Regions from separate parts of the Peribacillus aracenensis genome, predicted to be linked through region 3. Evidence: riboswitches for the same ligand, from Rfam matches in the RefSeq annotation. Region 3 holds a riboswitch; each other region holds the start of a gene.
The links. A riboswitch is a leader RNA that binds a small molecule or an ion and turns the genes downstream of it on or off. The one in region 3 is predicted to bind cobalamin.

Region 1 (6,277 bases), on a different contig from region 3:
GAAAGTATTAACATGTTTATCTCTCCCTTTTAATTAACATAAAAAAAACACGGGCTCTATGTGTCCCGCGCAACTTTCTCTGAGGAGGTATTCCCTTAATAAAGCATATTCAGGTGTCCCCTTTTTGAGTTGGACAAAAGCCTTACCCTTATTAAAAAAGGCTTTATTTTAAACAATTTGGGTTTAATGCATGTAATTCCGGCAAAATGAAATCGCCATCCCTTCTAATCGGGACGTCGTCAAAATAGATGTCACCGCCCCCATATTCCGGACGCTGGATCAAGACCATATCCCAATGTATCGATGAACGATTTCCATTATCCGCTTCTTCATAGGAGAGCCCAATAGCCAAGTGCAGACTCCCGCTTATTTTCTCATCGAACAATATATCGTCCATAGGTTCCAATATATATGGATTGATTCCAATTGCGAACTCCCCTATAAACCGGGATCCTTCATCAATATTCAGAATTTGGTTCATTTCTGAGTCACGATTGGAAGTTGCTTTAATGATTTTTCCCTTTTCAAAGTTTAATTCTATGTCACTAAAGGTGATTCCTTCATAGGTTGTGGGTGTGTTGAAGGATATCCTTCCATTGAGACTATCTTTTATGGGTGCCGTAAACACTTCCCCATCCGGTAAATTCTTTTTTCCGGCACATATGATGGCCGGCATACCTTTAATGGAAAAGGTCAAATCTGTTCCTGGTGAAACGATCCTGACTTTGTCAGTCCGTTCCATCAATTGTTTTAACGGTTTCAAGGCCGCCTCCATTTTCCCGTAATCCATGGTGCAGACGTTCAACAGAAAGTCTTGGTACGTGTTGAAGGGCATGCCGGCTTTTTGCGCTGATGCGTTGGTGGGATAATTAAGTAAGACCCAACGTCGGTTGTTTACATAGAAAAGAGTGGGGGAATTCATGGCCTCCCCCTGAAGACGGTGCCTCTCGATGGGAACATCAGTCATTTCCACTTCGTTTTCTTCCCCTGTGATGATGATGACTGCATCGATATCTGTATATTTCTTCAGAGCCCATTGCGAAGATGTGTCAAGTTGTTCCTTCACATTCCCTTGTAACAGGTGGCGGCTTATCTCATCGTCTTCGAGTTCTACATATGGATAAGCACCCACTCTGTATATTTCATCAATCAGCTCTTTCAATAATGGTTTCGTGTTGATATGCCCCCGTATGAGGATTCTCTCTTTTGGCTGTATTTGTATCGAATGATGAATCAGCCTGGCTGCAAGCTTCGTTATTCGCTCATCCTTCATCTGCCTGTCCCTTATTTTTCGAGGTCGCGAAGAGTTTCAAGAGCTTCTTCGACGTGGCCTTTGACTTTTACTTTACGCCATTCTTTGACTACCTTACCAGCCTTATCTATCAGGAAAGTTGAACGTTCAATGCCCATATACTCCTTGCCAAAGTTCTTTTTCAATTGCCAAACATCAAATGATTCAGCCGCTTCATGATTTTCGTCAGCCAGCAGCAGAAAAGGCAATCCATGCTTTTCGATGAACTTTTCATGACGTGCCGCTGGATCTGGGCTGATACCAATGATGACCGCGTCCAATTCCTCGAATTGCTCATTATGGTCCCGGAAATCACAGGCCTCCGTCGTGCAACCTGGCGTCATGTCTTTTGGATAAAAATATAAAACAATGTTTTTCCCCTTAAAATCCGATAGGGAAACCATTTCACCATTGTTTGCAGGGAGTTTGAAATCAGGTGCTTTTTCTCCAATTTTAACAGTCATATTGAACCCTCCATTTCTTTCATTATGGTAAGAGTACCCAATAATCGAAAGAAACACAACTTTCATTTATTCCTCCTATCATTCTGTTCCAGATCGATAACTGTCCGAATCACGAACGCTGCCGGCAGTGTATACCCGATGAAAGCCTGAATGGTAGCTATCATCCTGCCTATGCCAATCGGGGCTATATCTCCATACCCTACAGAAAACATCGTCATCGCACTAAAGTAAAAGGAAGTCTTCAACTGTTCATAGAAAGTGCCATCCAGCCTATTGCCCATATCAAGAATCACCGAATGATTCTGAAGCTCGTATAATAAATAAATCAATGCGAATCCAACCAATATCGTCGCATATAAATTGCCAAGCCACAGCATATCCTCCAGAGAAAACTTCTTTCCTCCCGACTCAACAAGAAATAACGTACGAATGCTCATCACCATGCAAAAAATGATTCCTGCAATCAAGATGTAGAAAGTCATCCCCAACGCCCCATTTCAATACGCCACTCCCTCTATACATACTCCCTGTCCAAACAATATATTCTTTTTTAGGAACAGACCTTATCCTCATCACCCACACACTCAAAAAACGGATTCTTTTCCCGAATCTCATGTTGACCCTTTTGGTCGGATATGTTAAGATTGCCTAAATTTTTATAATAGTTTTTATTTTAAAAATCTTCGACCTGCAAACAGTTTATAAAGGCAGGTTTTGTAAAATTTCATATGTGGAAATAGGTTCCTAATTATTAATTAGGATTAAAAGGGAAGTCCGGTGTAATTCCGGCACGGTCCCGCCACTGTAATGGGAGTGTTAGCGCCATCCAATATGCCACTGATCAACGGATCGGGAAGGCCCGCCGCTAATGATAATCCCTAAGTCAGGAGACCTGCCTATTTCAACAACACTGTTTTAACCTACGGGAGATAGGGAGGTGTTAGGGACCTTATAATTGTAAGGGGCATTCTGAATGCCTCTTATTTTAAGCATTTCTAACTTTCTCTTTTGACGGTTAGGGATGCTTTTTTTATTGTTCAATAATATGAATTGGGAGGATGGGAATTTTGAAAAGCAGTAGTTTGGGTTACCCTCGAATCGGGGAAGATCGTGAATGGAAACGTACATTGGAAGCTTACTGGTCAGGTAAAATCGATGAAGCGGAATTTACGACACAACTAAAAGCAATCCGTTTAGGCAACTTACAAAAACAGAAGCAACGGGGCATTGATATCATTCCTGTCAACGATTTCACTTTCTATGATCAAATGCTCGACATGTCCGTCATGTTCGGTCTTGTTCCTGAACGTTATTCAGCCTATGAAGGCGGTAGAGTTCCTCTTTCCGTATATTATTCAATGGCTCGCGGAAACAATGATGAAGTCGCTTCCGAAATGACGAAATGGTTCAATACGAACTATCACTATATTGTCCCTGAATTAAAACTGCCACAGCTGACTTTAACAGAAAATAAACCACTTGAAGCATACCGGGAAGCCAAGGAAAAACTAGGAATTGAAACGAAGCCCGTATTGATCGGGCCTTATACCTTCATCTCCCTTTCCAAAGGCTTCAATAAACAAGAGATCCCTGGCATCATCCTGAGCTTGCTTCCCCTATACACGCAAATCCTGCGGGAGTTGGAGCAAGAAGGAGTGAAATGGGTACAAATGGATGAACCTGCTCTTGGTTCATCCATTTCCAAGGATGATATGCAAACTGTTACTTATCTCTATGAAAAGCTGAATGAAGCAGCACCGAACCTGAACATCATGCTACAAACATACTTTGATGCCGTGGAACACTACCAAGAAGTCATCGAATTAAAAGTCCAAGGAATCGGTCTTGATTTTGTACATGATAAAGGGAGGAATCTAAGTAATCTTGAAGCATTCGGCTTCCCGAAGGACAAAGTGCTTGCTGCAGGTGTGATTGACGGAAAAAACATTTGGCTATCTGATTTATCGAAAAAAATTCAATTGATCGAGACTCTTAAGAAAAAGGTAGCCGAAGACCAAATCTGGCTTCAGCCCTCTTGTTCCCTGCTTCATGTCCCAGTGACCGTTCGTAATGAATCCGCCCTTTCAAAAGAAGTGAAACAGGCCCTTGCTTTCGCTGACGAGAAACTTGAGGAAATCACACTCTTGGTCAAAGGGAATAATCAAGGCTCTGAAGCAATCGCCGAAAAAGTCAATGCCAATAAAACTACGGTTCAAACGTTAGCAAGTTCAAATGCTCGGAATCATGGGGCTGTACGATCGAAAGTCGAAAAGATTAAAACCAGGACCGCCGGCCGTCAAATTCCATTTAAAGAGCGTTACCAAAAACAACAGGAATTTTTCAAATTGCCTTTCCTTCCTTCGACTACAATCGGTAGCTTTCCGCAGACACTTGAAGTTAAACAAGCACGCGGGAAATTCAAAAAAGGAGATTGGACCGCTCAGCAATATGAAGCATTCGTTAACGAAGAAATCGGCAAATGGATTGAAATCCAAGAAGAAATCGGTTTGGATGTTCTCGTTCACGGGGAATTCGAACGGACGGATATGGTTGAATACTTCGGCCATAAGTTGGGCGGATTCATCTTTCTGGAAAAGGGTTGGGTCCAATCCTATGGATCCCGCTGCGTAAAACCACCAGTCATCTATGGCGACATCCATTTCATCGAACCGATGACAGTCAGGGAAAGTGTTTACGCACAATCACTGACGAAGAAGACGGTAAAAGGAATGCTTACAGGTCCTGTTACGATTTTGAATTGGTCATTTGTCCGTGATGATATTTCCAGGGAGAATGTTTGTTATCAGCTGGCGCTCGCTTTGGAAAAGGAAGTCATTGCATTGGAATCTGCTGGAATTAAAATGATTCAGGTTGATGAGCCTGCACTTAGAGAAGGTCTGCCATTGAAAAAAAGCGATCGCGACGAGTATTTGAACTGGGCTGTAAATTCATTCTTGATATCCACATCAAGCGTGGAGGAAACAACCCAAATCCATACGCATATGTGCTATTGCGACTTCAACAGTTTCATGGATGTCATCTCCTCCCTCGATGCCGATGTAATTTCCATCGAAACATCTCGTAGTCATGGGGAGCTTGCTTCCGCATTCGAGGAAAAAACATATGAAAAAGGCATTGGCCTGGGTGTGTATGATATTCACAGCCCGCGTGTGCCGGCAGTGGCAGAAATGGTCGATATGATTGAACGGGGCATCAAGGTATTGGATAAAGACCAGTTTTGGATCAATCCCGACTGCGGCCTGAAAACAAGGGGTATCCCGGAAACCGTCGCTTCCCTGAAAAACATGGTCGAAGCAGCAAAAATCGTCCGTGAAAACCTTATGGCCAAACCAACAGGCCAATGATGGAAAAGAATGTTGCCCATCCAACACAGCAGTCACGGACTTTTTTAACCGACCTTGTTTTTCCACCGGATACAAATCATCACAATACTATCTTTGGCGGAAAAGTAATGGCCTATGTTGATAAAATAGCCTGCATTTCGGCTATGCGCCATTGTCGAAAACCCGTTGTGACTGCTTCAAGCGACTCTTTTGATTTTTTGGCCCCCATCAAGACAGGGGATGCGATCAACCTTGAAGCTTATGTCACCTGTGCTCATCGCACATCAATGGAGGTATTCGTGAAAGTGGAGCGTGAGAACCTATTAACAGGTGAAAAACAGCTTACGGCACGCGCTTTTTTAACGATGCTGGCCATTGATGAAGACGGTAAGCCGACAAAAGTACCTCAGGTCATTCCGGAAACGGAAGAGGAAAAGCAGCAATATATTGAAGCACAAGCAAGATATATTGAAAGAAAGAAAAAAAGGAACTAAACAAAAACCCCTTCAACATGAATGCTGTTGAAGGGGTTTTTTTAGTTCCCTGCCCCGCGGTACCTCTTCACTCCCTGATTCCATATGAAAACGGATATCACGAAAAAGGCAACCCCGATTACAGGTGTGGCAAATGCATATGCATACCACTCTTCTTTTCTTAGGAAATAAGATGCCGGATAGACACCAACAAACGCGAACGGCAGCACCCACGTAAGGACAAAACGGATGACCTTATTATAAATATCAACTGGATAGCGCCCGTAGTTCCCGATATTGTACATCATTGGCATGATGGATGTTTTCGCATCCGACCAGAACCCGATACTAGCTATCGCAACGAATATGGCTGCATAAGCAAGGGCCCCTCCTATTGCAAAAATGATGAAAAGAATCGGGTCATACCACGCAAGCTGAAGATCCAATGAAATCCCCGAATAGAATATAATGATCAAACCGGTCACAACACCAAATAACGCTTCTAGCTCGATTCTTTCTAAAATGACTTGAAAGAGGCTATGTATCGGTCTTGTTAATATCCGATCCATTTCACCTTTGACGATATAGCGGTCATTAAAATCCCAGATGTTGAAAAAGGCAGAAAAAAGGGCAAACGGGATAAGGAAGAATCCATAAATGAATATGATTTCTTCACGGCTCCAGCCGCTTAAAAATTGGGTATGC
Region 2 (6,277 bases), on a different contig from region 3:
TCAGCTGGGATATGTAATTTCGAATGTCCTGCATGCAACAAAATGATCGGTATGACGATAACTTCAGAAGCCCCTCGTTTTACACAATTATCAATGCCTTTGGATATATTCGGTGCCGCAAATTCCAAGAAGCACGTTTCTACAAGGAAGCGCCCATCCAATGCTGGAATCATATTTTCAATAAAATGAAGGACTTCTTCGTTTCCCGAAGCCAAACGGCTTCCGTGTCCTACGAACAAAACTGCTTTCATTTACTTTCCCCCTCTTGATTAGTCTTCACAAGGCGCAGGCTCTATGTTTATTTTGGGAGCGATGTCCTGATAAGAGAAATTCTGTATCTTTTTCGAACGTTTGAAGTATTTAAAAAGCCGCTCATTTGGATGGGCATTTTGCTTATACTCTGCGACAATATCGGTAATCAGTTCAACAAGCTGTTCCGGTTCAATGCCTTCCGCAACAGGCTGACCTGGATGGGCTGTTCTTCCAACCGGTTTAGCTCCAAGAAATAAGTCAAACTTCCCTTTTCGGAAGACAATTCCGATATCATCCATCACAGCACTATAACAAGCCATCCCACACCCATTAAAACCGATGTTAAGTTCCTTTGGCATTTTCATTCCGCCAAGCACCCGATGTATTTCATCCGCATAAGGAATGGATTCGGTTTTTTCACCATCACAGAAATCACATGCTTTTAATGTCAGTACATCTCCAATCGGTGACAATAGAAAGTTTGCTGACTGCAATTTCCCCGTAATGACTTCCGGATCCATTGTCGGAATCTTTAATATGATTTTATGATTTGGCGTGTATTCCATCGTGCCTTTTTCCCCGACAACTTCCGCAAGTGTCATCATTTGTTTGGGAGTGAATTGTTTATTCGCCACACCTGGACTAACGGCAAGTTCGAATACCGACTCCATTTTTTGCTGAACAATCGGCTCAATGGATTGCTGAACGGTTTGACCCTTGACTCTTGACAGTGCTTCCATTGCCATTTCAAAGGAAGCTGGCTTCTTTTCAGGTGCTTTTGTAAGTAATCCAACTCCTCCAGAGGATTCGGTGAAGGCTTCTTGATCTAATGCCCACGGTTCCGCTTCTTTTTGCAGACGCTGATGCGGCCTCAATGGTTGCTTTTCCGAATTCAATGTATATTTCCTCTGATAGCCTCTTGGTGTAATGATTTTGTCATCATATAAAAAGGTGGATGAATTACCAATAATGACGGTGGTCAACATTCCAATATCGTGGTTCAACATCTCTTTTAAATTGGTTATGACAATATCCTGCCTATCGCGATAGGCACTTTTCACCAACCCGACAGGTGTATCGGGCGAACGGTAGCGAAGGAGAATGTTCTGTGTTTCAACAATTTGCCTCGTCCGCCTGCCACTGCGCGGATTATACAGGGCAATGACAAAGTCCGCCATTGCAGCTGCTTCAACCCTTTTAGCGATCAGTTCCCAAGGAGTTAAATGATCACTGAGGCTGATTGTACACGAATCGTGCATGACTGGTGCCCCAAGTAAAGATGCACAAGAGTTGATTGCAGAAATGCCAGGAATGACTTCAATGCCCACTCCAGTTTCTTCTTTCCAGCCTTTTTCAATCAATACTTCATAAACCAACCCAGCCATCCCGTAAACCCCAGCATCCCCGCTGGAGATTACCGCAACTTTCTTACCCAGCTCCGCTTGTTTCACTGCTTCCTGAGCACGTGATACCTCTTCAGTCATCCCCGTACTAATAATCGTTTGATCAGTAAGCAGTCCCTGAATGAGTTCAACATAAGTTTTATAACCAATGATGTAGTCACTTTCTTGAAGGGCTTCGACAGCACGTTTGGTAATGTGCTCAAAATTCCCAGGTCCAAAGCCCACGACGAATAATTTACCGTTTGTACTCATTAAGACATCTCCTTTTACGCTTTGTTCTTTGAAATACCCGTATGAGCAGGAAAATTGGGATTGGATATCATTTCCCCATCATTGAATTGGTAGATCATTTGTGGAACAAACTCCCCATCATCGATATGGCTGACAATTTGGCGGCCGAAATCAGGCGTCTCCACTCGATACCAGTTTCCTTGAGGATAGGCAATCACAACGCAGGCATCTTTACATCTTCCGTTACACCGTGTCCTCGTTGTATGGATTTTCATGTCCAGTCCTTTGGAAGTAATTTCATCGCGAATCGCCTGGGTTACTTCTTCCCCGCCCTTTTTCATACAGCTGCTTCCATTACAAATCAACAGATGTGTATTTGTACCCATTAAGTTCCAAGTAGTCATCTTCTTCCTCCTGCGTTCAGGGAAAAGGCAAAATAAAAAACCTTAACATAAGAGTCAAGGTTTAAAAAAACTATATGGATGAGGAGCCCCAGGCAAGAATGCCCAATCTCCTAAAATCGTCATAGTCCTTCTACCTTTCCCTCCGAAAAGTATCATGCAATTTTAAAAGCAGGTTTCCTGGCTTACGCTTCATTTTACCTTGTCCCTTCCCGGCAACAATGCCAGTGGCTATCGACAATTTCATCAGCGTTTACAGTAGCGGGGGCTGCATCGGTCTTTCACCGATTTCCCTATTATCCCTTGTATATTCACACAAGGGCACTTTTAAAATGAAATATTTGGTTTTATTATACATTTCTAACTAACTTTATCTATCATATAACAACTTTATCAAAATTCAATAGTTTATTCCGACTGTTTAGAAAAGTTTAATAGTGCATATCCTGTCAACAAGCCTTTCCTTGCAACAAACTTAGTCAAAAAAAAAAGATAGTGTAGCTGGAATTATTTCTTTATGGTACACTATACGAGAATTTTCTAAATAATTACATAAGTTTTATGGTGTTGAATTTTTTTGAATTCAGCTTAAAAGGGAAGCCGGTGAAAATCCGGAGCGGTCCCGCCACTGTAAAGGGGAGTCCTATTACTTTAACTAATCCACTGTCAAATGAGATGGGAAGGATGTAATGGGATATTGAACCAAAGCCAGGAGACCTGCCATGAAGCGTGAAACTGTTTCAACCTACGAGGATGGGTGTGCGGATCAGGCAGAAAGGCCCATTGTTGGTTTATGCTGCAAAATTCCTGTTCATTACGCACTTCTTTCCTTTGAAAGAAGTGCTTTTTATGTTGGGCGCGCCTTTCTTCTCAAGTTTGATCAGAAAAATTAAAAGTTTTGAAAGGAGAAAGAATGAAAAAAACCAATTGGAAGACCATTTATTTTGTCATTTTACTGCTTTTCGTCCCAAAACGGGCAATGGCCATGCATATCATGGAGGGCTTTTTACCCATTGAATGGGCTATATTCTGGTGGGCCGTGACGCTTCCATTTTTACTCCTGGGTTACCGGTCCATTAGAACCAAAGTAAGGGAAAACCCAGAAACAAAAATGATGCTTGGACTATCGGGTGCATTTGTATTCATTTTATCCGCCCTAAAGATTCCTTCCGTTACGGGAAGTTCTTCACACCCTACCGGAGTTGGTCTGGGCTCCATTTTATTCGGTCCATTGGCCATGAGTGTCGTTGGCTCCATCGTTCTATTATTTCAAGCCGTTTTACTGGCTCACGGAGGATTGACGACATTAGGGGCCAATGCATTTTCCATGGCCGTTTGCGGACCGCTCATTGCTTACTTCGTCTTCAAGGGCGCAACTAAATTGGGTTGGTCCTTTTCACTTGCCGTGTTCTTGGCTGCTGCTTTTGGAGATTTGGGAACCTATGTGGTAACTTCCATTCAACTTGCTCTTGCTTTTCCATCCGAGGTAGGAGGATTCATGGCCTCTTTCAGTAAATTTGCAGGGATTTTTGCCCTGACCCAAATTCCCTTGGCAATCAGTGAGGGGTTATTGACAGTCGTCGTGATGAATTTCTTAAAAAAATACAATCTAGGCGAATTGAAGTTGCTGCGAGTTTTATCTAAGGAGGCCCGTTAACATGAAAAAAAGTTTACTGCTGCTTTTCCTGGTCGTCGTTCTTGCTACCATACCGTTAATCACGCAACAAGGAACGGAATTTGGCGGTGCCGATGGAGAAGCTGAAGAAGCCATCACTAAAATCCAGCCGGAATACAAGCCATGGTTCAACAGTATTTGGGAGCCGCCAGGTGCGGAAACCGAAAGTTTATTATTTGCGCTGCAAGCTGCAATCGGAGCCGGTTTCATTGGTTATTTCATAGGTGTAACGAAACAAAGGAATAAGCAAACCAAACAGGAAATTCCCGGAAAATCGAAGCATGTTACTCATTGATAAATATGCCTATTTCAATGGGCTAAAGGATGTACATCCGTTGGAAAAGATGGTTTTTGCACTCTCCCTTTTGCTATTTTCGTTAACGGTAAGGGATATGACCGTTTCGCTCATCACTTTTACGGTGATGAGCGCTTTAATCATTTTTGCGGCAAAAATCCCGTTTTCTTATTATCTTAAATTACTTCTATTACCGGGATTTTTTATACTATCAGGAACCATTACCATCCTTTTTTCTTTTACAAGCAAATTTACTTCGCTTTCGAATATATGGTGGTCCTGGAAGGTCGGGAACTGGCAGATATTCATCAGCGATGACAGCATAGGAACAGTGATCGATTTGATCATTGTCGTATTAGGCAGCATCAGCTGTTTATATTTCCTCACCTTAACTACACCCATTACCGTCATTCTATCGGTGATGCGAAAACTTAAAGTGCCTTCCTTATTGGTCGATTTAATAGAATTGACCTATCGCTTCATCTTTATTTTTTTAGAGACAGCTTTGGCCATTCACCAATCACAAGCTTCACGGCTGGGGTATGGTTCGTTAAGGAAAGGCATTCGATCTCTCGGATTACTAACCTCATCATTATTTTTAGGAGTATTGCAGCGCTCTGGACATTTGACGATGGCCATGAACGCAAGAGGCTATCAGGAGAACCTTTCCTATATCGAGGATACTTACACCTATTCCTCACGTAATTGGCTGATCGCGATTGTAATACTAGGAAGCTTAATCTTTATTAATGGATATTTGTAAATTGGAGGCAACCCAAGAATGGACGAGCATATTTTTCATATAGAAGGCCTCACCCATCAATTCGCGGATGGAACGTTTGCTTTAAACGATCTTTCGCTAACGATCCAACACGGTAAAAAGATAGCATTACTAGGCAATAATGGTGCCGGCAAATCAACTTTATTCCTCCATTTAAATGGTCTTTTACAACCTACGGCAGGAAAGATCAGATTTAAGGGCAAGAAAATGAAATATGACCGTAAAGCCTTATTATCATTACGAAAACAAGTCGGGATTGTTTTTCAAGATCCCGACTCGCAGCTCTTTTCCGCTAATGTACAACAGGATATATCGTTTGGACCGATGAATTTAGGATGGGATAGAAATACAGTCCAGGAGAAAGTAAATTGGGCGATGTCTGAAACGGAAATAACGGAACTGAAAGACAGACCCACCCATTTTTTGAGCCTCGGGCAAAAAAAACGAGTCGCCATTGCAGGGGTACTCGCCATGGAACCTGATGTCTGGCTCTTGGATGAGCCTACAGCTGGATTGGATCCTTATTTCTCAAGACAGATCATGGCTCTGCTTGACAGTATCCACCACCATCACAAAACGATAATCCTATCAACTCATGATGTTAATTTAGCATATCAATGGGCTGATGAAGTCGTTGTCATGAACGATGGTAAGGTCATATACCAAGGGGATCCCGTATCCGCTTTCCATGATGAAGACGTTTTGCAGCAGGCACATCTGGAGAAGCCGTGGGTTTTTGAAATGTTTCAAGCCCTTCTTCAATCAAGGGAACCTTTAGTACGGGACCTTTTCCCAAGAACGAAGGAAGAATTGCTTCAAATGTTGGAGACTGAAAGGATTTATTAATTAAGCATCCCCTAGCTATTGTTTCCTCTTTCCAAAAGCTAGGGAATCTTTAAAATAGCAGGAGATCATTCTTGTTCCTAAAAAACCAAAAATCTTATTATTTATTACTTTTCTTCCTCAGTTCTTTCTTTTGCAAGCTCAATATCTCTTCCGTTCACATCATCAACGACTGCTTTTACCTCCCCTTCCGCATAAGTATCTGAAACTTGTTCGTGTGTTGTAGCCAGTCCAGAAGATAAATTATCTTCCCGTTTATAATCACTAACATCATATATTCTTCCGGCAATTTCTGAAGATTCATTTTTTGATTGCTTGCTATCCATTTTTTTCACTCCTAGTTTTTAAATTGTCGAATCATCCATTGACAGCAGTATTAAGACATAGGTATTTTGT
Region 3 (6,277 bases):
TCTTTTTGATAGGAAAGATCCAAGTGGTTCGTAGGTTCATCCAAAAAAAGGATTTCCGGCTCTTGGGCAAGTGCCTGTGCCAGCAAGACCCTTTGTCTCTCCCCTCCTGATAATCGTTCAAAATGAAGGTCCTGAAAATCAGCTACTCCCGTTTGTTCCATAACTCGTTGGACAATCGATTCATCTTCTGCGGACCAACTGTGGAACCAACCTGATTGATGAGCATATCGCCCAAGTGAGACCGTCTCTTTTACTGTATAGGAGAAAGCTAATGAGGAATGTTGGGGGAGCACAGCAATGACCTGTGCAAGTTGTTTTGACGAATAATCCTTCAAATCCCTACCTCTAATCCGTACGCTTCCGCCTTTATAATCGAGCACCCCGCTAAGCATGCTTAAAAGCGTCGTTTTTCCGCTGCCATTTGGACCAAGAATCCCGAATAATTCCCCTTTATGTACATCAAAAGAGACAGAGTCCAAAACAGCTTTGTTATGATATCCACCTGTTAACCCTCTTACTTCAAGCATCCGTTTTTACCCTTCTCTCCGTCTCTTTAATAAAATCAGCGCAAATGCAGGTGCCCCGATAAGTGAGGTGATCACCCCGATCGGCAGTTCCGATGGGGCAATGATCGTTCGTGCCACAAAATCCGCCAATATTAAGAATCCGCTTCCTACCAACAATGACAAAGGAAGTAGATGTTTATGGTCAGGCCCCCAAATCTTTCGGACAAAATGAGGAATGACCAATCCTACAAAGCCAATCGCCCCTGAAACGGCAACGGCTGCCCCCGTCAATGTCGAACCGGCTATCAAGATCCACATTTTCCGCCGCTTAACATTCACACCTAAGTGCTTTGCCCGGTCTTCCCCGAAAGTCATCGCATTCAATTCACTTGTATTCATGATCAAAATCAATGAGCCAATGATAAAAAACGGCAAAATGATTGCAATGTAATTCCAACCTCGCATTGAAACGCTTCCCATCAGCCAGCCGATGATTTGTCTTAATTCATCACCCGTCAGCGCAATCATCAATGAAATGAAGGCACTTAAAAATGAGCTGAAAATGATTCCCGTTAAAATGATCGTTTCCACTTTCATCGATCGATCCATTTTTTTTGCGAAAGTCAGTACGCAAAGCATCGTGAGCACTGAGCATAAGATGCTCAATGCCGGAAGAGTATATAAACCGATGAACGGCAGTGAAATATTCAAGAATATTGTCAATACGGCGCCTACCGATGCTCCTGATGAAATACCCAATGTGTAAGGATCAGCGAGCGGGTTCCGGAGCAGTCCCTGAAAAGCCGCACCCGCAATCGCAAGTGATGCCCCGACCAAACCCGCAAGCAATACACGCGGCAGGCGGATGTTCATCACGATATTCGTAAGCATCACATCCGGATCAGCAGAAATCGGCAAATGGAAAATCTCCTTGCCGATTATTTGTATAAGTACGGGAATCGGTACTGGCACCGAACCAAAGGAAATGCCTATCGTCATCGCGAATAACAAAATGAACAACGCAATCAAATAAGCAAAAGCCCATTTAGTTGTCAAATAGGTTCGGATAGACTGATTTGGCAAGTTCCTCTACTCCCTCTATTAAACGTGGACCGGAACGGGTCACCAAGTCTGAATGGACATCAAAGACTTGGCCATTCTTAACGGCATTTACGTCTTGCCATCCCTTTCGGCCCGTCACTTCACTAACTGGATCTTTCGTATAATAACCATACGTTGTAATGATGACATCCGGATTTGCAGCAATCATCGACTCTTCATCAATTTTTGCCCATCCGTCCAATTCTGCAGCAGCATTATCCGCTGAAATGATAGTAAGCATCTCATTCATGAAAGTATTTTTACCAGGTGTGTATATTTCCGGTGAAGGCGAAACTTCCACTAAAACGGTCTTCCTATCCTCTTCCTTTACGGATTTGGCCTTTTCCTGGATATCCTTGAGCTTCGTTTTCATATCCGTAACGATTTCTTTTGCCTTATCCTGTTCCCCCGTTGCCTGTCCAATCATTTCAATAGACTTATAGACTTGGTCAAAGCTTTGTGCATCATTGACTACAAGGACATCTATTCCAGCATCCTTAAGCTGTTTTAAACCCTCATTCGAATTATGGGCACTTGATGCATGCGCAAGAACAAGATCAGGCTTCATGGAGACAATCAGCTCCGTGTTCATTTCCATTCCGCCAACTTTTTCAATTTCTTTCGTTTCTTCCGGGTAATTATCATTGTCGGATACACCAACGACATTTTTACCCAAACCAAGTGCAAAGACCACTTCCGTATTACTTGGTATCAACGAAACGATTTTCTTCGGTTTTTGTTCTATCGTCACTTTTTCCCCAGTTGCATCTTTAATCGTAATCGGGAAAGCTTCGTGTTGAGCATGATTCGTTTGTTGCTTTTCTTTTCCTTCATCAGCAGCGTCACTGCAGCCAACCATCAATCCTGCAGTAAGCAACATCAACAGTATCAGACCAAAAATCTTCTTCATTTTCATTCCCCACAATCTTTTCATTTAATTTCTTCCCACCTAAATAAAGAAAACGCATTCCTGGAAGATGCCCCAAAACAAAAAGCACCTCCCGTTAAACGGAAGGTGCTTGCATGGCAACAATATCATTACGGACTCTTTCTTAGGGTCTGCCACACACCTTCCCATCCGCGTAGGTTACAGGTGTACGAATTCTGGCAGGTCTCCTGGCTCATGGTCATCGTCAACGGCACCTTCCCATATCTCATACAGTGGTACATAGCCGTCAGCTCCCATATACAGTGGCGGGACCGCGTTGGCATTTCACCAACTTCCCTTTTAAGTCATTAAGACACCAAATCGTTCATATGTATATAATTTTCACTGCCTTCATTATACACCATGTAAGAATCGATTATTATATGATTTTTCTGAACAAATTCGAAATGCACCATCCATCTTCAATGATTAGAAGCATTTTCTATCAGCGACGCGAACCCACCGACTGATAATCCGGGTGAAATCCGAACTCGATGCAGGGCATACATCCCTTGGTCCCTTGAAGCTCCTCCAGGTTCAGTAGTGACTGCCATCTTGTATCCGGCCTCTTCTGACACCCTAAGACTCTCCTCATTATACCGACCAACAGGATAGGAAAGCACTGTCGTGTCCTGTTTGAGGATACGATCGAACAGATCCTTTGACTGGACCATTTCAGCTTCTTGCTGTACTGCCGTCATGCGGTTCAGCTCCAAATGGTTGATGGTATGGCTTTCGATCGAAATACCATTCCTGCTCATCACCAACATTTGATCTTCAGTCAGGTGATGACCTTTATCAATGGACTTACCGATCATGAAGACAGTTGCTTTCATATCATTTTCTTTTAATATCGGAAAAGCCTCCGTGTAGTTATCTGTATAGCCATCATCAAAAGTAAGCCAGACGCACTTCTCACTTGGCATCCGATTCTCGGTTAAAACGAGGTATGCTTCTTCAGGGGATAATGTATAGTAACCATTCTCCCGAAGCCAAGCCATCTGTGCTCGGAATTCCTCAATTGGAACCCGAAGTCCATTCCCTTCAGAAATGCTGTGATACATCAAGATTGGAAGCCTGACCGGGGACTTGGCCATTATCCAGTCTCCCGTATCGATCTGGCCATCCAAATCCTGACCAGTCTCAGTCTCATTCTCGGCCGCTTCGACCACTTCAATGTCATCTTCCGCAATCGGTGCAGCCGTTTTTATGCCTATACCCTCTACAATCCCTTGTGAACATCCAGGTAAAATTAAAATTCCCAGCAATGCCACCATCCATAAAACTCTATATCTTTTCACTATCATTCCCCTAATTTTTTCTAGTATAATAGTATCAGAATACTATTCGATAATAAAGTATTCCATTTAAAGAATTAATAGGAAAACAAAAGGGCATAGTGATTTGCTGAGCATTTATGAAGATTTTTTTTCATAAGTATGTGCTATAAGCTTGAAAAGTTTGCCTATAAGAAATATAATAAATAAGTCGTCGACTTAAATATATGTCCCAGTAGCTCAGCAGGATAGAGCGACAGCCTCCTAAGCTGTAGGTCGTAGGTTCGATTCCTATCTGGGACGCTAATTTGAAAAACCCAGTTACAATGCAGTTCTTCCGCATCGTAACTGGGTTTTTTTCTGTGATTTATGTGACGGTCAGAAAATTTAACCACTACTTCATCAATCCCTATAGATATAAAAAAATCCGAGCCCTGTAAAAAACAGAACTCAGATTTTTATTATATTTAGACTTCAAACAAATTCCAATTAGCTATACTTACTTTTCAATTAAACCTATCTCATTGATTTTTTCTTCAAAAACAGGTCCGAAACTTTCAGAATAAGTATTCGTTAAATGTCTATTGTCACGGTAAATTATAACATTACCTATAATGGGCTGGAATTTACCGTTTACCTTGAAGTAATCTGTTAAGTCAATTTTATGCAAGGATTTATTCTCTTTTTCAAATTGTCTCCAAAAGCTTTCGTCTTTCTGATTATCTGCTGAATTCATTTTTTTTGTAGTTTCTTCTAGTCCATCTGTTTCTAATGATTCCAGTACGTTAAAACTATATCTTGGATCATCACGAATCGCTAACACTTCAATACCATATTCATCTTTAACATACTGCAGCTGATCGACCATTTGCTGTTGTATTTTATTATTAGGCGAATCAGAAGCTGTGGCGTGAGAAATGACAAGATCTACATCTGCATCCTTTAGATAATCGAGAACATTATTGACCCAGATACCTTTCAAATCATCATCCGCATAACCTGTTGAAAAACGTGTACCTGAACGAGTCATATTCAATACACGATAATTATCATCTTTTGTTGCTTCTAAAATGGCACCTAACCAATGCTCTGAATGGGAACTGCCGATCAGGGCAATTGTAGCATCGTAATTTTCAGTTTTGCCATATTTCCCAATTTTCAAGTCACTTTCCTTTAACCCTTGGTTACTGCCGTCCAAATGCGCTTTTGGTAAATCATCAAAGACTTCAGAATATGACGGAATTGGTTCTTGATCAGGTATATCGTCAGGGTTTTTTACAGCTAACGCTCCTGGATAATTTTTATCGTTTATATTATTTTCCAGCTTATTTTTATCTATATATACTCCAATTAAAAGAGAGGCAATCAAGAGTACATTCACACTGCCCATTAACCCGATTCTCTTGAATGAGAATTTATTGTCCTTTGAGCTTCGGATTGGTTCTTCTATAAATCGAGTCATTAAAAACGAAAGGGCAATTGATGAAATGATAATAAGAGTCCCAACGATGAATCCTGGAGTTTCCTGGACATTATAACGGTAGAACTCCAATAATACCCAATGCCACAAATAGATTCCAAAGGCTATTCCACCTAGCTTCACCATTACCGGGGAACCTAAAAAGCGTTTGACACCATATTTCGTATCGCGTGTACCAGACAAAACAATGAATAATGCGCAGGTCATTGGCCATAAGGCAATATACCCTGGAAACATTTCAGATACATTGAAGACTATTCCAGTTAAAACTAATCCGATTAATCCGAGCCAGCCTATCACTGTAGCAATATATTTATTTACCTTGATTAATGATAAATTGATACAGAGCAAACTGCCTAAAGCAAATTCCCACACACGTGTCATCGTAATGAAATAAGCCCATGGCTGATTGACAGAGGTTAAATATATGGAATATATAAGAGAAGAAACAAATAATATGACTAAAATAGTATTGATTAATGTTTTTACTTTAGTTAATTTATATTTTTTTATTAAAAATAAAATTAAAGTGAATACCAAAAACCAGATGATATAAAATTGTCCTTGTATGGACAAAGCCCAAAAGTGTTCAACAGGCGTTTTCATTTGGCTGGAATCTAAATAATCCGTGCTCGAAAATGCCAATTGCCAGTTTTGGTAGAAAAACATGGAGGCAAATACTTCATGTAAAGTTTTATCTAAAATTGATTTAGGTAATAAAAACCAACTTAAAACGAGAACGATTGCAAGAATAAAAAATACAGAAGGAAGTAATCTTTTCATTAACTTTGTGACATATGGCAGAAAACGATATTCCCCTGTTCGATTAATTGTGGAAACGATTGAAGTGGTAATAAGAAAACCTGAAATTACAAAGAATACATCAACCCCGCCGGAAACACGATTTAACCATATATGATATACCGCTACCAGCAGTGCCGCAACAACGCGTAACCCTTCGATCTCGGGTCTGAATTTACTCTCA

Region 1: it holds a riboswitch for cobalamin, as region 3 does, so the genes downstream of both, metE (5-methyltetrahydropteroyltriglutamate--homocysteine S-methyltransferase) here and N0M92_RS11660 (ABC transporter substrate-binding protein) in region 3, are expected to answer to the same signal.
Region 2: it holds a riboswitch for cobalamin, as region 3 does, so the genes downstream of both, N0M92_RS13250 ((2Fe-2S) ferredoxin domain-containing protein) here and N0M92_RS11660 (ABC transporter substrate-binding protein) in region 3, are expected to answer to the same signal.

The regions. Positions count from the first base shown of each region.
Region 1 covers NZ_JANZMJ010000029.1:62,243-68,519, reverse strand. Annotated here, with positions in the region: gene N0M92_RS22570 (D-2-hydroxyacid dehydrogenase) at 1-14, opposite strand, end outside; gene N0M92_RS22565 (aminopeptidase) at 164-1,273, opposite strand; gene bcp (thioredoxin-dependent thiol peroxidase) at 1,285-1,755, opposite strand; gene N0M92_RS22555 (potassium channel family protein) at 1,818-2,237, opposite strand; cobalamin riboswitch at 2,477-2,669, shown strand; gene metE (5-methyltetrahydropteroyltriglutamate--homocysteine S-methyltransferase) at 2,814-5,120, shown strand; gene N0M92_RS22545 (acyl-CoA thioesterase) at 5,120-5,593, shown strand; gene N0M92_RS22540 (ABC transporter permease) at 5,635-6,277, opposite strand, start outside.
Region 2 covers NZ_JANZMJ010000011.1:93,165-99,441, forward strand. Annotated here, with positions in the region: gene N0M92_RS13240 (sirohydrochlorin chelatase) at 1-251, opposite strand, end outside; gene cobJ (precorrin-3B C(17)-methyltransferase) at 270-1,907, opposite strand; gene N0M92_RS13250 ((2Fe-2S) ferredoxin domain-containing protein) at 1,922-2,290, opposite strand; cobalamin riboswitch at 2,441-2,631, opposite strand; cobalamin riboswitch at 2,833-3,026, shown strand; gene N0M92_RS13255 (hypothetical protein) at 3,010-3,180, shown strand; gene N0M92_RS13260 (energy-coupling factor ABC transporter permease) at 3,201-3,944, shown strand; gene N0M92_RS13265 (energy-coupling factor ABC transporter substrate-binding protein) at 3,946-4,257, shown strand; gene cbiQ (cobalt ECF transporter T component CbiQ) at 4,244-5,020, shown strand; gene N0M92_RS13275 (energy-coupling factor ABC transporter ATP-binding protein) at 5,039-5,884, shown strand; gene N0M92_RS13280 (YozQ family protein) at 5,989-6,207, opposite strand.
Region 3 covers NZ_JANZMJ010000009.1:111,298-117,574, reverse strand. Annotated here, with positions in the region: gene N0M92_RS11670 (heme ABC transporter ATP-binding protein) at 1-527, opposite strand, end outside; gene N0M92_RS11665 (FecCD family ABC transporter permease) at 534-1,589, opposite strand; gene N0M92_RS11660 (ABC transporter substrate-binding protein) at 1,552-2,523, opposite strand; cobalamin riboswitch at 2,697-2,871, opposite strand; gene N0M92_RS11655 (polysaccharide deacetylase family protein) at 2,958-3,812, opposite strand; tRNA gene N0M92_RS11650 (tRNA-Arg) at 4,042-4,115, shown strand; gene N0M92_RS11645 (acyltransferase family protein) at 4,312-6,277, opposite strand, start outside.